Regions from separate parts of the Paenibacillus diazotrophicus genome, predicted to be linked through region 3. Evidence: riboswitches for the same ligand, from Rfam matches in the RefSeq annotation. Region 3 holds a riboswitch; each other region holds the start of a gene.
The links. Region 3 has a riboswitch for thiamine pyrophosphate ahead of ACAN54_RS08665 (ABC transporter ATP-binding protein). Riboswitches for the same ligand answer to the same signal wherever they lie in the genome.
Positions count from the first base shown of each region.

Region 1: it holds a riboswitch for thiamine pyrophosphate, as region 3 does, so the genes downstream of both, ACAN54_RS29650 (thiamine phosphate synthase) here and ACAN54_RS08665 (ABC transporter ATP-binding protein) in region 3, are expected to answer to the same signal.
Region 2: it holds a riboswitch for thiamine pyrophosphate, as region 3 does, so the genes downstream of both, ACAN54_RS17990 (ABC transporter substrate-binding protein) here and ACAN54_RS08665 (ABC transporter ATP-binding protein) in region 3, are expected to answer to the same signal.
Region 4: it holds a riboswitch for thiamine pyrophosphate, as region 3 does, so the genes downstream of both, thiC (phosphomethylpyrimidine synthase ThiC) here and ACAN54_RS08665 (ABC transporter ATP-binding protein) in region 3, are expected to answer to the same signal.

Region 1 is NZ_JBGJZN010000017.1:6,311-9,884, forward strand. It holds gene thiH (2-iminoacetate synthase ThiH) at 1-102, opposite strand, end outside; gene ACAN54_RS29640 (thiazole synthase) at 133-897, opposite strand; gene thiS (sulfur carrier protein ThiS) at 959-1,162, opposite strand; gene ACAN54_RS29650 (thiamine phosphate synthase) at 1,222-1,824, opposite strand; TPP riboswitch at 1,947-2,048, opposite strand; gene ACAN54_RS29655 (SDR family oxidoreductase) at 2,215-3,084, opposite strand; gene ACAN54_RS29660 (NUDIX hydrolase) at 3,320-3,574, shown strand, end outside.
Region 2 is NZ_JBGJZN010000004.1:250,447-254,020, reverse strand. It holds gene ACAN54_RS18000 (ATP-binding protein) at 1-791, opposite strand, end outside; gene ACAN54_RS17995 (cobalamin-dependent protein) at 828-1,889, opposite strand; TPP riboswitch at 2,064-2,176, shown strand; gene ACAN54_RS17990 (ABC transporter substrate-binding protein) at 2,299-3,375, shown strand; gene ACAN54_RS17985 (thiamine-binding protein) at 3,430-3,574, shown strand, end outside.
Region 3 is NZ_JBGJZN010000001.1:1,902,950-1,906,523, forward strand. It holds gene ACAN54_RS08655 (DHA2 family efflux MFS transporter permease subunit) at 1-976, opposite strand, end outside; gene ACAN54_RS08660 (TetR/AcrR family transcriptional regulator) at 1,169-1,825, shown strand; TPP riboswitch at 1,897-1,999, shown strand; gene ACAN54_RS08665 (ABC transporter ATP-binding protein) at 2,153-2,911, shown strand; gene ACAN54_RS08670 (ABC transporter permease) at 2,925-3,574, shown strand, end outside.
Region 4 is NZ_JBGJZN010000011.1:25,052-28,625, forward strand. It holds gene ACAN54_RS27725 (tetratricopeptide repeat protein) at 1-67, shown strand, start outside; gene trxB (thioredoxin-disulfide reductase) at 87-1,040, shown strand; TPP riboswitch at 1,110-1,216, shown strand; gene thiC (phosphomethylpyrimidine synthase ThiC) at 1,332-3,026, shown strand; gene ACAN54_RS27740 (DUF1858 domain-containing protein) at 3,255-3,482, shown strand; gene ACAN54_RS27745 (DUF438 domain-containing protein) at 3,525-3,574, shown strand, end outside.

The sequences.
Region 1 (3,574 bases), on a different contig from region 3:
ATCTTTGCGAAGTACCCGTTTCACATCCTCTACCCGGTACTCCTGCCATAAGCTCTCGTAAGGCAATTGTTCCAGACGAGTCAGCACTTCATAAAAACTCATGTTACTCCCCCATTTCGCTTGGCCTGTGAGTTATTTCAGAAATCCGGTTAAAGGTGAAGACGCGACAGCCGTCTCTTCCACCGGACCGAGTCCAGCCAAATAGGCTTTACGGCCTGCAGCTACCGCCTCACGGAAGGCCTCTGCCATCAGCAGCGGATTACGGGCGGTGGCGATTGCCGTGTTGAGAAGCACAGCGGACGCACCCAGTTCCATCGCCTCAGCCGCTTCGGACGGGCGGCCAATGCCGGCGTCAACGATCACCGGAAGATCCACCTCTGAGATGAGAATACGCAGCAGCTCTTTGGTGCGCAGTCCCCGGTTAGAACCGATCGGTGAACCCAGCGGCATAATGGCAGCGGCTCCAGCCGCTTTCATCCGCAGCGCAGCGGAGAGGTCAGGGCTCATATAGGGCAGCACTACGAAACCTTCGGCAGCCAGTATCTCCGTAGCCCGGATGGTCTCCAGGTTATCCGGAAGCAAATATTTCTGATCACTGATCACCTCGATCTTGACCCAATTGCCGAGGCCTGCAGCTCTGGCCAGTCTGGCGATCCGCACAGCTTCCTCAGCGGTGCGTGCACCCGAAGTATTTGGAAGCAGGGTCATATGGGAAGGAATATGGCTGATAATATTGTCCTGGCTCTCCGGGTCTACACGGCGCAGGGCAACCGTGATCACCTGTGAGCCCGAAGATGACACCACCTCGGGAATCAGCGTATTGCGGCTGTATTTGCCGGTGCCGATGAACAGTCGGCTCGATAACTTAATGCCACCAATCACTAAAGGATCTAACATGAACTCGCCTCCTGGATTCTTCTGAACTTAAGAATTAGATAATAGAAAGTCGGTAACGCCTTCAGCCGCCGCCTACAAAATGCACCAGCTCCAGCCGGTCGCCGTCACATAACACCACTTCCTCATAATGATCCTTGCTGACAATCTCCCCGTTCCGTTCCACGATCACAAGCCGGTAGCTCCATTCGGGCCGGCTTAACAGATCGGCAACGGTCCGGCAGTCTTCAGCAACCTCTCCGGGTTTGCCGTTGATGATCAGATTCATGCCCTCTCACCTCCTTCGCGTGTCACGTTCATGACTCTACAAGCCTCCAAACCTCAGATCTACACCGCCTGTAACGCCAGACGGTAAGCATGGGCAGCGGCCACAGGGTCCTCCGCTCCACAAATACCGGACATGACCGCAATGCCAGCTGCACCATGCCTGATTACTTGATCAGCATTACCCTTATCAATCCCGCCGATGGCAATCAGCGGAATGCTGCTGCTGCGCACAACCTCCTCCAGGAGTGGCAAACCGCGCCCCTGCTGACCCGGCTTGCAGCCAGTAGGGAAGACATGCCCGTACAGGCAGTAGTCTGACCCCTGCCTGCCCGCCTCCGCGGCTTCCGCCGCCGAGTGTACCGACCTCCCCAGCCGGAGGCCGGGGGCAGCCGTGCGGGCCGCTGCGGGTGGCAAGCTGTGCCAGGCCAGCTGGACAGCACCTGCACCGACGGCCAGCGCAATATCCAGCCGGTCATTGATGACCAGTCTGGATGCGGGGATTCCAGCACGCAGAAGCTGCTCAGCCATACCCAGCAGTTCCACAGCAGAGCGGTGCTTTTCCCGCAGGTGAATATAGTCCACGTACGGATATACAGCTGCTGCAAGGCTGGCAAACCGCCCGGGGTCCAACTTACCATCCGATATCAAATGAATTTCAGCCACTTTGCACCTCCGGCTTCACTTTTTGGCAACTGAACGGTAACGCAAAAAAACCGCCCCCGGGATAGGAGGCAGTCATAAATTTCCGCAGGAATACGGGTGTAAAAGATACAACTTCGCTGCAGTTCATTCATTCTCCGCTTTCCTACGCTGGTGTTAACCAGATCAGGTTCAAAGGGTCCGAACCACACGTTCGTCTCAGCCTTACGGCACCCCTAGGGACAATTGCAATATTCAGTTGCTGACGTGGTTCATATTAACATAATATTCCTCAGAAAAGCTATCCCTTTTACAGGAAAGCTTAATCTTGCCCGGTACAATAAAAAGAGCAGACCGCATAGGCCTGCTCTTACAACTATATTTTCCAGCACACGCTTGACCGCTTAGTAGCTTCTAACCGTTGACAATTTCTCCGCCGTTGACATGCATGACCTGACCGCTGACATAGGATGAATCATCCGAAGCCAGATAGACATAGGCCGGCGCCAGCTCTTCCGGTTGCCCCGGACGCTGCATAGGCTGAGTGCCACCGAACTCACTGACCTTTTTAGCATCAAAAGTAGATGGAATCAGCGGTGTCCAGATCGGTCCCGGGGCTACAGCATTAACGCGAATGCCCTTTTCCGCCAGATTCATCGACAGCGAGCGGGTAAAGCTGAGAATCGCGCCTTTCGTGGACGAATAGTCCAGCAGCTGCGGGCTGCCGCGATAAGCGGTAATCGATGTCGTATTGATGATCGTGGAGCCTTTTTTCAAGTGCGGCATGGCTGCTTTGGTCAAATAGAACATGGAGAAAATATTCGTACGGAACGTCCGCTCCAGCTGCTCGGAAGTAATATCCTCAATCTTGTCCTGCGGATGCTGCTCGGCCGCATTGTTGATCAGGATGTCCAGCTTGCCCAGTCCCTCTACCGCCTTGTTGATCAGATCCTGGCAGAACGCTTCTACGCCGATGTCACCGGCAATCAGAATACACTTCCGGCCCTCCTGCTCCACTTGGCGTTTGGTCTCTTCGGCATCGGAATGCTCATTCAGATAAGAAATGACCACATCCGCACCTTCCTTGGCAAAATGAACGGCAACCGCCCGTCCTATTCCGCTGTCGCCCCCCGTAATGAGTGCCGCCTTGCCCAGCAGTTTACCTGCCGCCTTGTAGCTGGACGTTTCAAATTCCGGGCGCGGATTCATCTCACTCTCAATACCGGGCTGCCGGTCCTGCACCTGTGGAGGCAAAGTTTTGGAAGACTGTTTATTTTCTGGCATGATCCATTCTCCTTTCGCTGTGTACCTTTTGTTAGAGTAACCACATCGTATTAAGATGGCTTATGCGTCACTAATTATACAATCACTTCACGCTATGTTACTTACCACACTTCCAGGCTGTCCAAACATAAAATACAGTCGTTATTGGCGTGAAGGGCCGATATACTTTAGAGAAGTATGAATCCGGCATGACGCGGAAAGACCCATCTTTAAGACGAGGAGGCGCATATGTTAGATGACCAGAAATGCACGAAGCATCATCGTTGCGGTCAAAGGAGTCATTCTGCATCAAGGCAGAATCCTGCTCGTACAGCGGGCAGCCGCAGATTCGGTAGGAGCAGGCAGCTGGGAATGTCCCGGCGGCAAAATTGAATTCGGGGAGGGCCTGGAGGCTGCGCTGGAGCGGGAGATTGAGGAGGAAACCGGACTTACGGTCACTGTAGAGAACCTTCTATATGCCACATCCTTTCTGACGGATCCTGGCAGGCAA
Region 2 (3,574 bases), on a different contig from region 3:
AACCCCAACCCCGTTCCCTCCACTGCCATCTCCGACTCTTGGCTGACTTGCGAATACGGCCGGAACAGCCCGGCTTGAGCCTTCAGCGGGATGCCAATGCCCTCGTCCCTGACTTCGAAGCACAGCCGCTGATGCTTGCCATCCTCTTCAGCCAGCCCTACACGTACCTCCACCACTCCGTCCTGTGTGAACTTAATGCTATTCCCCAGCAAATTAATGAGCACCTGAAGAATCTTGGACGAGTCTCCATTCAGTGTACTCTCAACACTGCTTGCAACCTGCCATTTCAGAGTGTTTCCGCGCTTCACTGCAGCAGGAGAGAGGAGACTTGCCGCATGTTCAAGCAGATTGCGTATGCTCAGCGGAGCCTTTTGCAGCTCCATTTTGCTGGCTTCAATCTTGGAGATATCCAGCAGATTATTGATCATCTGGAGCAGGTATTGTGCCGATTCCCGGATGACCTCCAGATGAATCCGCTGCTCATCCGTCGGGCTCTCAGCCTCCAGAAGCTCAGTCATCCCCACAATTCCGTTCATCGGCGTACGAATCTCGTGGCTTACTGTAGCGAGAAACAGGCTTTTTGCCCGGTTGGCCCGTTCCGCCTCTTCCTTCATGGCCTTAAGGCTGGCACTATTCTTGGTGAGCAACCGGTGCATCGTAATTAATTCATTGTTCATCGCAGAAAATTCAGCCAGGGCTTGTTCTTCTCTTTGCTGTCCCTGGATCACCTGGTTAGAGAGCTTCTCAATCGTCTCTCTCAGTTTCCGGATCTCTTGCTCATGGTCGGTCATTTCCTTCTCCCGCCTTCTATGTCAATTCTCCCGGAGTCACGCATCAGGAATAAGACGCCCCGCTATTTCCAGCGCCCCCTTGGCATCAGGGGCATAGCCGTCAGCACCGACTTTTTGCCATAACTCTCTGTCTATATTAAAGGGCATTCCGCCAACCATAATCTTGATGGGATTCAGTTCCGCATGTGTACGGATGGAAGCTATCAGACGCTGAACCTCCGATACATGAAAAGTCATGGTGATGGAGATGGCCAGCAGGTCGGCAGGCTGTTCCTTCAGATACCGGATCAGGCCTTCTGCAGGCATGTTGGAGCCCAGATAAAAGGTGTTCCAGCCCTCCATTTCGAAGAAATCCGCCAGCATCCGCAGTCCGATCTCATGCAGCTCCTGGCCGACTCCGACCGCAACCAGAGTCTTCTTCCCTTCCTGCGCCTGAATCCAACGCGGATAAAGCTGGGAAATGATACTCTGGGTACAGGCTGTACAGTAGTGCTCCTGAGCGACAGTAATGTGACCCAGCTGCCATAGACGGCCAATCTCATACTGGCTGCTCTGAAAAATATGCAGATATAGATCACGGATAGGCACGCCCTCATCATGGAGCCCCAGCACAAATTCTGAAGCCTTACGGCGTTCGCCGTCCAGCAGCAGCTTCAGGTACCTTTCGGCCTCCCGGAAATAGGGTTTCTCCGGTTGAAGAAAGGGCGGCAGGTTCTGCTCTTCTAGCGCATGGTGGATTCCTATATCAAGATAGCTCAGAATCAGCTCTTTTTCCGGCGTCTCTACCTGTGAAGCTACAGCTTCCTTCATCAGTCCCAGATTGATCTGCAGATCCTCAGCCGTAATTTTGTACTGTGCGAGCAGCACCTTAAGCCAGATAATATAATTAATGAATAAAAGCGGACTGTCCAGCGCCACACTTTGCGCCAGATACCGTAAATGATAGAGTGAATCCTGCTTGGTTCTTGCCATTCCGGAAGGGCCGAACCTGTGCTGCAGCTCGGGCTGCCGCTCATACTGACGTATAGTGACCTCCTCCGCCAACTGTTCCGCTAGCACCTTCAGCCGTTCTCCGGCATTTTGCTGATCAGTGTGCATAAGAGTCACTCCTTTATTAGAACAGAATTGTAAAGTATCAATTTTAATATATACAATTTGGAAAGTCCACTGTCTGGTGAGGTTTGGCAGTCCGCCAGAATCTGGGGCTGGTACTGGACAACCCCGAAGGGGACCGCTATAATACAGCGTAAGAACACAGCAACACCCATAACTTCATAGTACCAGGGGGGCTGGAATTGGCTGGCTGAGAGTGTATCCCGTTAAAGATACTGACCCTTATACCTGATCTGGATAATGCCAGCGTAGGAATCATCACCCGCATTCAGCCACTTCGGCTAAGCGGCCACCTAACGCAATTGCTGGCGTCCCGATCTTCGGGGCGCTTTTTTTGGTATGGACATCATCAGAATTAAGAAGACTGGGTAGCTGGAAGGAGAGAAGAATAGCAATGGGAGTCAAAAAAGCACTAATGCTCTGCATCAGCTGCATATTGGTTATCATCATGGCCGGGTGCGGCAGCAATACAACCAACTCCGGCGGAAATAGCACTGCACCCTCTGGAGACAGCAACGCCGCACCGGAAGCAACCGCAACCGCTGCAGAAACGGACGCGCCAAAGGAACTGACCAAGATCAAGGTCGCCCTGGACTGGACGCCGAATACTAACCATACCGGCCTCTATGCTGCCAAGGAGCTGGGTTATTACAAGGAGGAAGGCCTGGATGTAGAAATTGTACAGCCGGGTGCAGCGGGAGCCGACACGATGGTTACCTCGGGCGAAGCTGCTTTTGGCATCAGTGCCCAGGAGGCGTTCACCTTGGCCCGCCTGCAGGATGTGCCGCTCGTCTCGATCGCCGCTATCATCCAGCATAACACCTCGGGGTTTGCCGCTCCGAAGGACCGCAATATCAAGACACCAAAGGATTTCGAAGGCAAAACTTACGGCGGCTGGGGCTCTCCGGCTGAGGAAGCTGCCATGAAGGCGATCATGGACCCTGAAGGCGGCGATGTCAAAAAAGTGAAGCTGGTCAATATCGGAGAAGCCGATTTCTTCACCGCCGTAAAACGTGACATCGATTTTGCCTGGATATTCTATGCCTGGACCGGTATTGAAGCTGAACTGCGCGGTGAGCCGCTGGATATGCTGTATTTGAAGGATTACGCGCCTCAGCTGGATTATTACACCCCGGTGCTGACGACCAGCGAGAAGGAAATTGCTGAGCATCCGGAGCTGGTGAAGGCTTTCCTTGCTGCTACCTCCAAAGGCTATCAATATGCGATCGACAAGCCGGAAGAAGCTGCCGCCATCCTCTCCAAAGCTGTGCCGGATCTGGACCCTAAGCTCGTCCTGGCCAGCCAGAAGTGGCTTAGCCCGAAATATACGGACGACGCCTCCAGATGGGGAGAGCAGAAAGCCGAGGTCTGGCAGAAATACGCCGACTGGATGTACGGCCTGAAGCTGCTGGACAAGCCGCTGGATGCTGCTTCGGCGTTCACGAATGATTATCTGCCGGAGAGCAAGTAATATATATTAACCTTGCAAAGTTCACGATACAAAACCCGAAAGGATCTGATTGAGATGGCAAACACCCTGCTTAGTATTCAAGTCATTCCGAAAACTCCGAATAACGAGGATTCCATTCCTTATGTGGATAAGGCTATAGAGGTCATTCAGCAATCGGGCGTCAAGCACCAGGTGAATCCGCTGGAAACGACAATGGAGG
Region 3 (3,574 bases):
CGGCAATGGGCATCATAAGGCCGGAAGCGATCGCCTGGGGCAGCAGGGTAAGACCGGTATCGAATGCCCCGAAGCCGCGGGCCTGCTGCAGAAACTGGGGGAGCAGGAACAACGCACCATACAAACCGAACTGTGCGATCCACTGTACAAATATACCTGTGCTGAAATCAAGCGAGCGCAGAATACGCAGCTCCAGCAGAGGTGTATCCGAACGGAGCTCAGCAATGACAAAAGCAATTAACGCTGCCGTACCCAGTAATAGGCCGATCAGTGTTTTGTCCGATGTCCAGCTATCCGCTCCCTGGCTTACCCCGTAAGAAAGAGAAGCAAATGCAAGCGGCCCAAGAATCATCCCAAGCTTATCCATACCCGGAACCTGGCTGCGTTCCGATTGCGGCAGCTTACGTGAACCGATGAGAAGACAGATGATTCCGATAGGAATATTAATCAGAAAGATCCAGCGCCAGGAATGATATTCCACCAGCCAGCCGGATAGGACCGGACCGATTGCCGGAGCGAACAGTACAGGAATGCCCATAATTCCCATGACTACGCCTACCTTACTCTTGGGAGCCAGCTTATAGACATAGGCCATGCCGACCGGGAGCACACATCCTCCTCCCAGACCTTGCAGGACCCGGAACGCTATCAACCACTCTGCACGGCTAGGTGTTGCACAGAGGATAGAACCGATAGTGAATACAATAACCGCAGTCAGAAAAACAGTCTTAGAACCGAATCGGTCAGACAACCACCCGGATAACGGGATTACTGAGGCCTGAGCCAGCATGTAGCCGGTCACAATCCATTGCAAAGTATTTAAATCTGTATTGAAATCCTTAACCAGAGTGGACAAAGCTACATTCATAGCAGTACTGTCGAGCACCACCATGAATACACCGGCAATAATAGCCAGCAGTGGAACCAGAATGCTTGACAGACGAAAATCGGCATCCGATTTCAGCGATTGCTCCATTCTCTATCTCCTCCTGAATTGAACTGCGAAGGGGAATTCATTGACCGCAACGCAGCATAATTTATATAATGTATATTGAAACGGACAATTGTCCGGTATCGCATTTTTTAGTCTACGGACAATTGTCCGCTCTGTCAATGTAGTTCTCACGTTTTCTGTAAATTTATGCTGAATTTCTGAAAGGAGTCTGCTATGAACCCGAGAGAACCCGCCAGCAGCCCGTCCTCAAATCCAACAGTTCAAACCAATCCATCATCCTCCCGGAACTATCAGGATCCATATGTACAGCGTATTCTTGAAGCCGCCCGAGAGCTTTTTAGAGATAATGGTCTCGAAGCAGTCAGCATGTACAGCATCGCCAAGCGGGCAGGAATGGGTCAGGGGTCGCTCTACCGCAGATTTACGGATAAAGGTGAAATTTGCTCTGCCCTGCTCTCCACCAATTCTGAACAATTTCTTGCAAGTCTGGAGCACGAGCTTCAAGTCCCGGCTGGATCAGACAGCTCCATTGAGGGGCTGCGGAGGAGTATCGAACAGGTCGTGGATTTCATAGACCAGCATGCCGAACTGCTCCAGATGATCAAGTCTGAGTTTACCGGCAAAAAACAGCTTACCCAGTTTGAGCATCCGATTTTCCAGCGGCTGAATGCTGTGATGGCCGAGCGGCTGCAGCGGCTCGCTGATGATGGCAAGCTGATAACCATTGATCCCCATTTTGCTGCAACTTCATTGATCGCAGTCCTCAGTCCTGATCTCTACCTCTATCAACAGAAGCTTCACGGGTCCGGCAAAAAAGAGATTACCGAGGGAATTCTGACCCTCTTCGTAACCGGGCTGCAGCGGTGCTGAGTACTATTTCTTTTGACAACATTCTGGAATATGCTATATTAGTTAGCAATTGCGAATATTATATTAACCTGCTATTTCACTAGGGGAGTCTATGACTGAGACGAAGCTTTAAGCTTCGGACCCTTGGAACCTGATCTGGATCATACCAGCGGAGGGAAGTGGAACAGAAACGATCTGCGGTACTGCTCCTTGCCTACTGCCGAACCTTTCAGACCCATTTGCCTCCTCTGGAGACGGATGGGTCTTTATTGTGTTTCCATCCCATTCAGATCGTTACAAATCCGGCTGCAAATGCGTGTACAAGAAAGGAGGCTTATACATACCAAGATGATATCTATCCGTAACCTGTCCTATTCCTACTCTGCTTCACCGCAGTCTACGGTATTCAGCGAACTCTCAATGAATGTCAGGCGGGGCGAATTCATTTCCATAGTCGGTGCCAGCGGCTGCGGGAAAAGCACCCTGTTCAAGATCATTGCCGGATTGCTTCAGCATACGGAAGGTGAATTGAAAATTCACGGAATGACGTCTAATGATCCTTCATCTAGACTAGGCCAGGTCGCTTATATGCCTCAGCAGGATCTGCTGCTGCCCTGGAGAACCGTGATGGACAACTGCCTGCTCCCCTGGGAGCTTAAGCGAAAAGGCAGCAAATCAGAAGCCATAAAGGAGATCCGTGAGATGCTAGACCGGTTTGGACTTAAAGGTAAAGAGCGGCTCTACCCGCAGGAGCTGTCCGGCGGGATGCGTCAGCGTGTAGCTATGCTGCGCACCCTTGCTGCCGGAAATGAGCTGATGCTGCTGGATGAGCCTTTTGGAGCCTTGGATGCCATTACCAAACGCGAGTTACACCGCTGGCTCCTGGAATTATGGGGCAGTCTGCAACAAACCGTTCTGTTCATTACCCACGATCTGGAGGAGGCACTGCTGCTCAGTGACCGGATCTATCTAATGAATGGAATTAGCGGCGGTGTACAGGAATTCAGGGTGGAAATGCCGCGTCCCAGACACTACCGTATGAATTATGAACCGCAATTTGTTGCTTTGCGGGAGGAATTAGAGCGGAGGCTGCATGAGACGCGCTAGTATCAGAACCCTTGTGAGTGATTATGTTCCTTTTGCCGTGCTAGTCCTCGTGACACTTACCGGCTGGGAGAGTGCTGCCCGGTTGAAGCTGATTCCGGCTTTCATTCTCCCTGCACCAACAGCCATATGGGCCGCGCTTGTGGAGCAGAGACTGCTGCTCTTCGGTCAGCATCTACCCGCTACTCTGGAGGAGGTTCTGCTTGGTTTTGTTCTGTCGGCCACCTGCGGGATGCTGCTGGGGACGGGTATGCACATGTTCACTCCACTTGAAAAAGCACTATACCCCTTGCTGGTGATCAGTCAGACCGTTCCACTGATTGCACTGTCGCCCATTTTTATTATGTGGTTTGGCTATACCATGTGGAGCAAGGTAGCGGTAGTATTCCTTACCGCCTTCTTCCCGGTAGTTATAGGTACCTTTGATGGTCTGCGCAAAAGTGGTGCTGTGTACAAAGAACTGCTGCTCACACTAGGTGCCACCCGCTGGCAGATTCTGCGTAAGATCCAGATTCCGCCTGCACTGCCCTCTTTGTTCTCCGGACTTAAGCTCTCTATGGTCTACTGCGTCATTGGTGCGACGATCGGGGAATGGCTGGGCGGAAGCCGGGGGCTCGGGTATTTCAGCCGGCGGATGGCGGGGAATCTGCAGAGTGCGGAAATGTT
Region 4 (3,574 bases), on a different contig from region 3:
AGCATGCGGGTTAACGCAGGATGGGGCGGCAGCAGACGTTTTGCCGCCATTTACGGAAAATATCTGACCCTAAGGAGGACTTGCTAATGTACAAAACAATTGTAATCGGAACAGGTCCGGCAGGATTGACTGCTGCGATTTATCTGGCACGTGCCAACCTCAGCCCCCTTGTTATTGAAGGATTGCAGCCAGGAGGACAATTGACTACGACGACAGAGGTAGAGAACTTTCCAGGTTTTCCAGAAGGTATTTTAGGTCCGGATCTGATGGATAACATGCGTAAGCAGGCTGAACGCTTTGGGGCTCAATTTAAGAACGGCTGGGTGGATGCTGTGGATTTCTCGCAGCGCCCCTTCAAAGTAACCGTAGATGGACTGGGTGTGCTGGAAGCAGAGTCGGTGATTATATCAACCGGTGCTTCCGCAAGGTACCTCGGCATACCGGGAGAGCAGGAGAATGTCGGACGCGGGGTTAGTACCTGTGCAACCTGCGATGGATTCTTCTTCCGCGGCAAAAAGATTGTTGTGGTCGGCGGCGGCGACTCCGCGATGGAGGAAGCCAGCTTTCTCACTCGATTCGCTTCCAGCGTAACCCTGGTCCACCGCCGTCCGGAGCTGCGCGCCTCGAAGATTATGCAGGACAGGGCGCGTGAGAACAGCAAGGTGGCCTGGGCACTGAACCGCACGCCGCTTGAAGTTACCGTCGGGGATACCGGGGTGAAGGGACTAACGGTCCGCAATAATGATACGGGTCTTGAGGAGCTCGTGGAAGCAGATGGCGTATTTGTTGCTATCGGCCACACACCGAATACGGCATTCCTCGGCGGTCAGATTACTACAGATGCCAACGGCTACATCGTGGTGAATCCAGGAACAACAGAAACTAACATTCCAGGCGTATTCGCTTGTGGGGATGTTCAGGATACGCGTTACCGGCAGGCGATTTCGGCTGCAGGAACCGGCTGTATGGCCGCTATGGATGCTGAGAAGTATCTGGAAGGCACTATGGTGCATGATTGGAGCGAAACGCTGGATAAGTAACGGAGCGGACTAAGCGAATTTTTGGTTGACAATAAATACCTGCTAGCGTAGATTGTATTTAATTAGATAGATACCCACTAGGGGAGCCTGAATGGGCTGAGACGGGGAAATTGAATTCCCGGACCCTTGAACCTGATCTGGATCATACCAGCGTAGGAAAGTGGAGCCGGACCTTTTTTGAGCACAGCCTTATTGGCTGTTCGTGAATAAAGCCGCTCCAGGTGGAGCGGCTTTTTGCTGCGTGCTGATCTTATCTAAAATGGCTCACAGAGCGTTGAGGAGGAGATAAGAATGTCAGATTCATCAAAAAAGGAACAAGTCGATCTTTCGGGATTCCCCGCAAGCCGTAAGGTGTATGTAGAGGGCTCGCGCCCGGATATTCAGGTTCCGATGCGTGAGATCCGTCTCAGCCGTACCGAAGGGGTTGCGGGGGAAGAGGATAATGAGCCGCTGCGTGTCTATGATACTAGTGGGATTTACACGGATGCTGCTGCACAGACCGATGTACGTAAGGGCCTGCCGGCGCACCGCTTAAGCTGGATTGTGGAACGTGGGGATTCAGAGGAATACGCCGGGAGAGCCGTTCAACCTGGAGATTACGGATTGGCTGCAGACGGAACGTCGGCGGAAGGGTTCACCGGCTTGCGGCGGAATCCCTTAAGAGCACGTAAGGGCTGTAATGTCACCCAGCTCCACTATGCACGGCTGGGGATGATTACACCGGAAATGGAGTATATCGCGATTCGGGAGAATACACGGCCTGAATTTGTAAGGGATGAGGTCGCTGCCGGCCGCGCGATTATCCCGGCCAATATCAACCATCCCGAGAGTGAACCAATGATCATAGGCCGTAACTTCCTGGTTAAGATCAACGCGAACATCGGGAATTCCGCTGTCTCTTCTTCCATTGAAGAGGAAGTGGAGAAGATGAGATGGGCTACCCGCTGGGGTGCGGATACGATTATGGATCTATCTACCGGTGCGAAAATTCATGCCACCCGCGAATGGATTATCCGCAATTCACCGGTACCGATCGGCACCGTACCCATTTATCAGGCACTGGAGAAAGTAAAAGGAATCGCCGAGGATCTGACCTGGGAGTTGTACCGGGACACGCTGATCGAACAGGCGGAGCAGGGTGTGGATTACTTCACCATTCATGCCGGGGTGCTGAAGCGTTATATTCCGCTTACTGCCGGAAGAACGACCGGAATTGTCTCACGTGGCGGCTCTATTATGGCGGCCTGGTGCCTTGCACATCAACAAGAGAACTTTTTATATACACATTTTGAAGAGATTTGCGAGATTATGAAGACTTATGATGTGGCCTTCTCCCTGGGGGACGGACTGCGTCCGGGCTCCATTGCCGATGCCAATGACGAGGCACAGTTCGCTGAACTGGAGACGCTTGGAGAGTTGACAGCCATCGCCTGGAAACACGATGTTCAGGTAATGGTCGAAGGTCCGGGACATGTGCCAATGCACAAGATCAAGGAGAATATGGATAAGCAGCTGGAGCTCTGCCAAGAAGCCCCTTTTTATACACTGGGTCCTTTAACCACGGATATTGCACCAGGTTATGACCATATTACTTCTGCGATTGGTGCGGCGATGATCGGCTGGTTCGGGACAGCGATGCTGTGCTACGTCACGCCTAAGGAACACCTGGGATTGCCTAACAAAAATGATGTACGCGAAGGAGTCGTTACCTACAAAATCGCCGCACATGCTGCAGATCTGGCCAAAGGCCATCCAGGTGCGCAGGATCGGGACAATGCCCTGTCGAAGGCGCGGTTCGAGTTCCGCTGGCGTGACCAGTTCCACCTTTCGCTGGACCCGGAGCGGGCGCTGGAGTACCATGATGAGACTCTTCCAGCCGAGGGTGCCAAAACAGCGCACTTCTGTTCCATGTGCGGGCCCAAATTCTGCAGTATGCGTATTTCGCATGATATCCGTAATTCGTCCAGGCTAAGCAAAATGCTATAACCCAAGCCGGACCACATAAGGCTGTTCCCGCGCTGCGAGGCGTAAGGGGACAGCTTTTTTTCTGAAGATAAGAGGTTATCCGCTTCACGTTATGAATTATCTTTGTCCTTCTACAACTACTTTAAAATTTAGTGACTGCAATCACTCTTCGGCCCTGTGCCCTATGCTAAGCTGTTGTTGAGAAAGGTTATCAATTGGTAGAATGCCAAGCTGCAGGAGGAGAGTGCAATGAGCAAACACCTTAACATGGATGAGTCCATATTCGAGCTGGTCAGCCGTTATCCGGAAGCCATAGACATTATGGTTGAGCTGGGTTTCCGCGATATAACTAAGCCTGGCATGCTGCAGACGGCGGGCCGGTTCATGACCTTGTCGAAAGGAATCACAATGAAGAAAATGGATCGCGAAACCGTCCGGCTGGCATTTCAGAGCCATGGCTTCGAGATTATTGAATAGAGTGCTGAGATTAACAGATGGAATGGAGAAGGAGAGAGAACGATGAGTGAACTGATTAACAACCGTGAAATGGATATTCCTCAGCAGACACG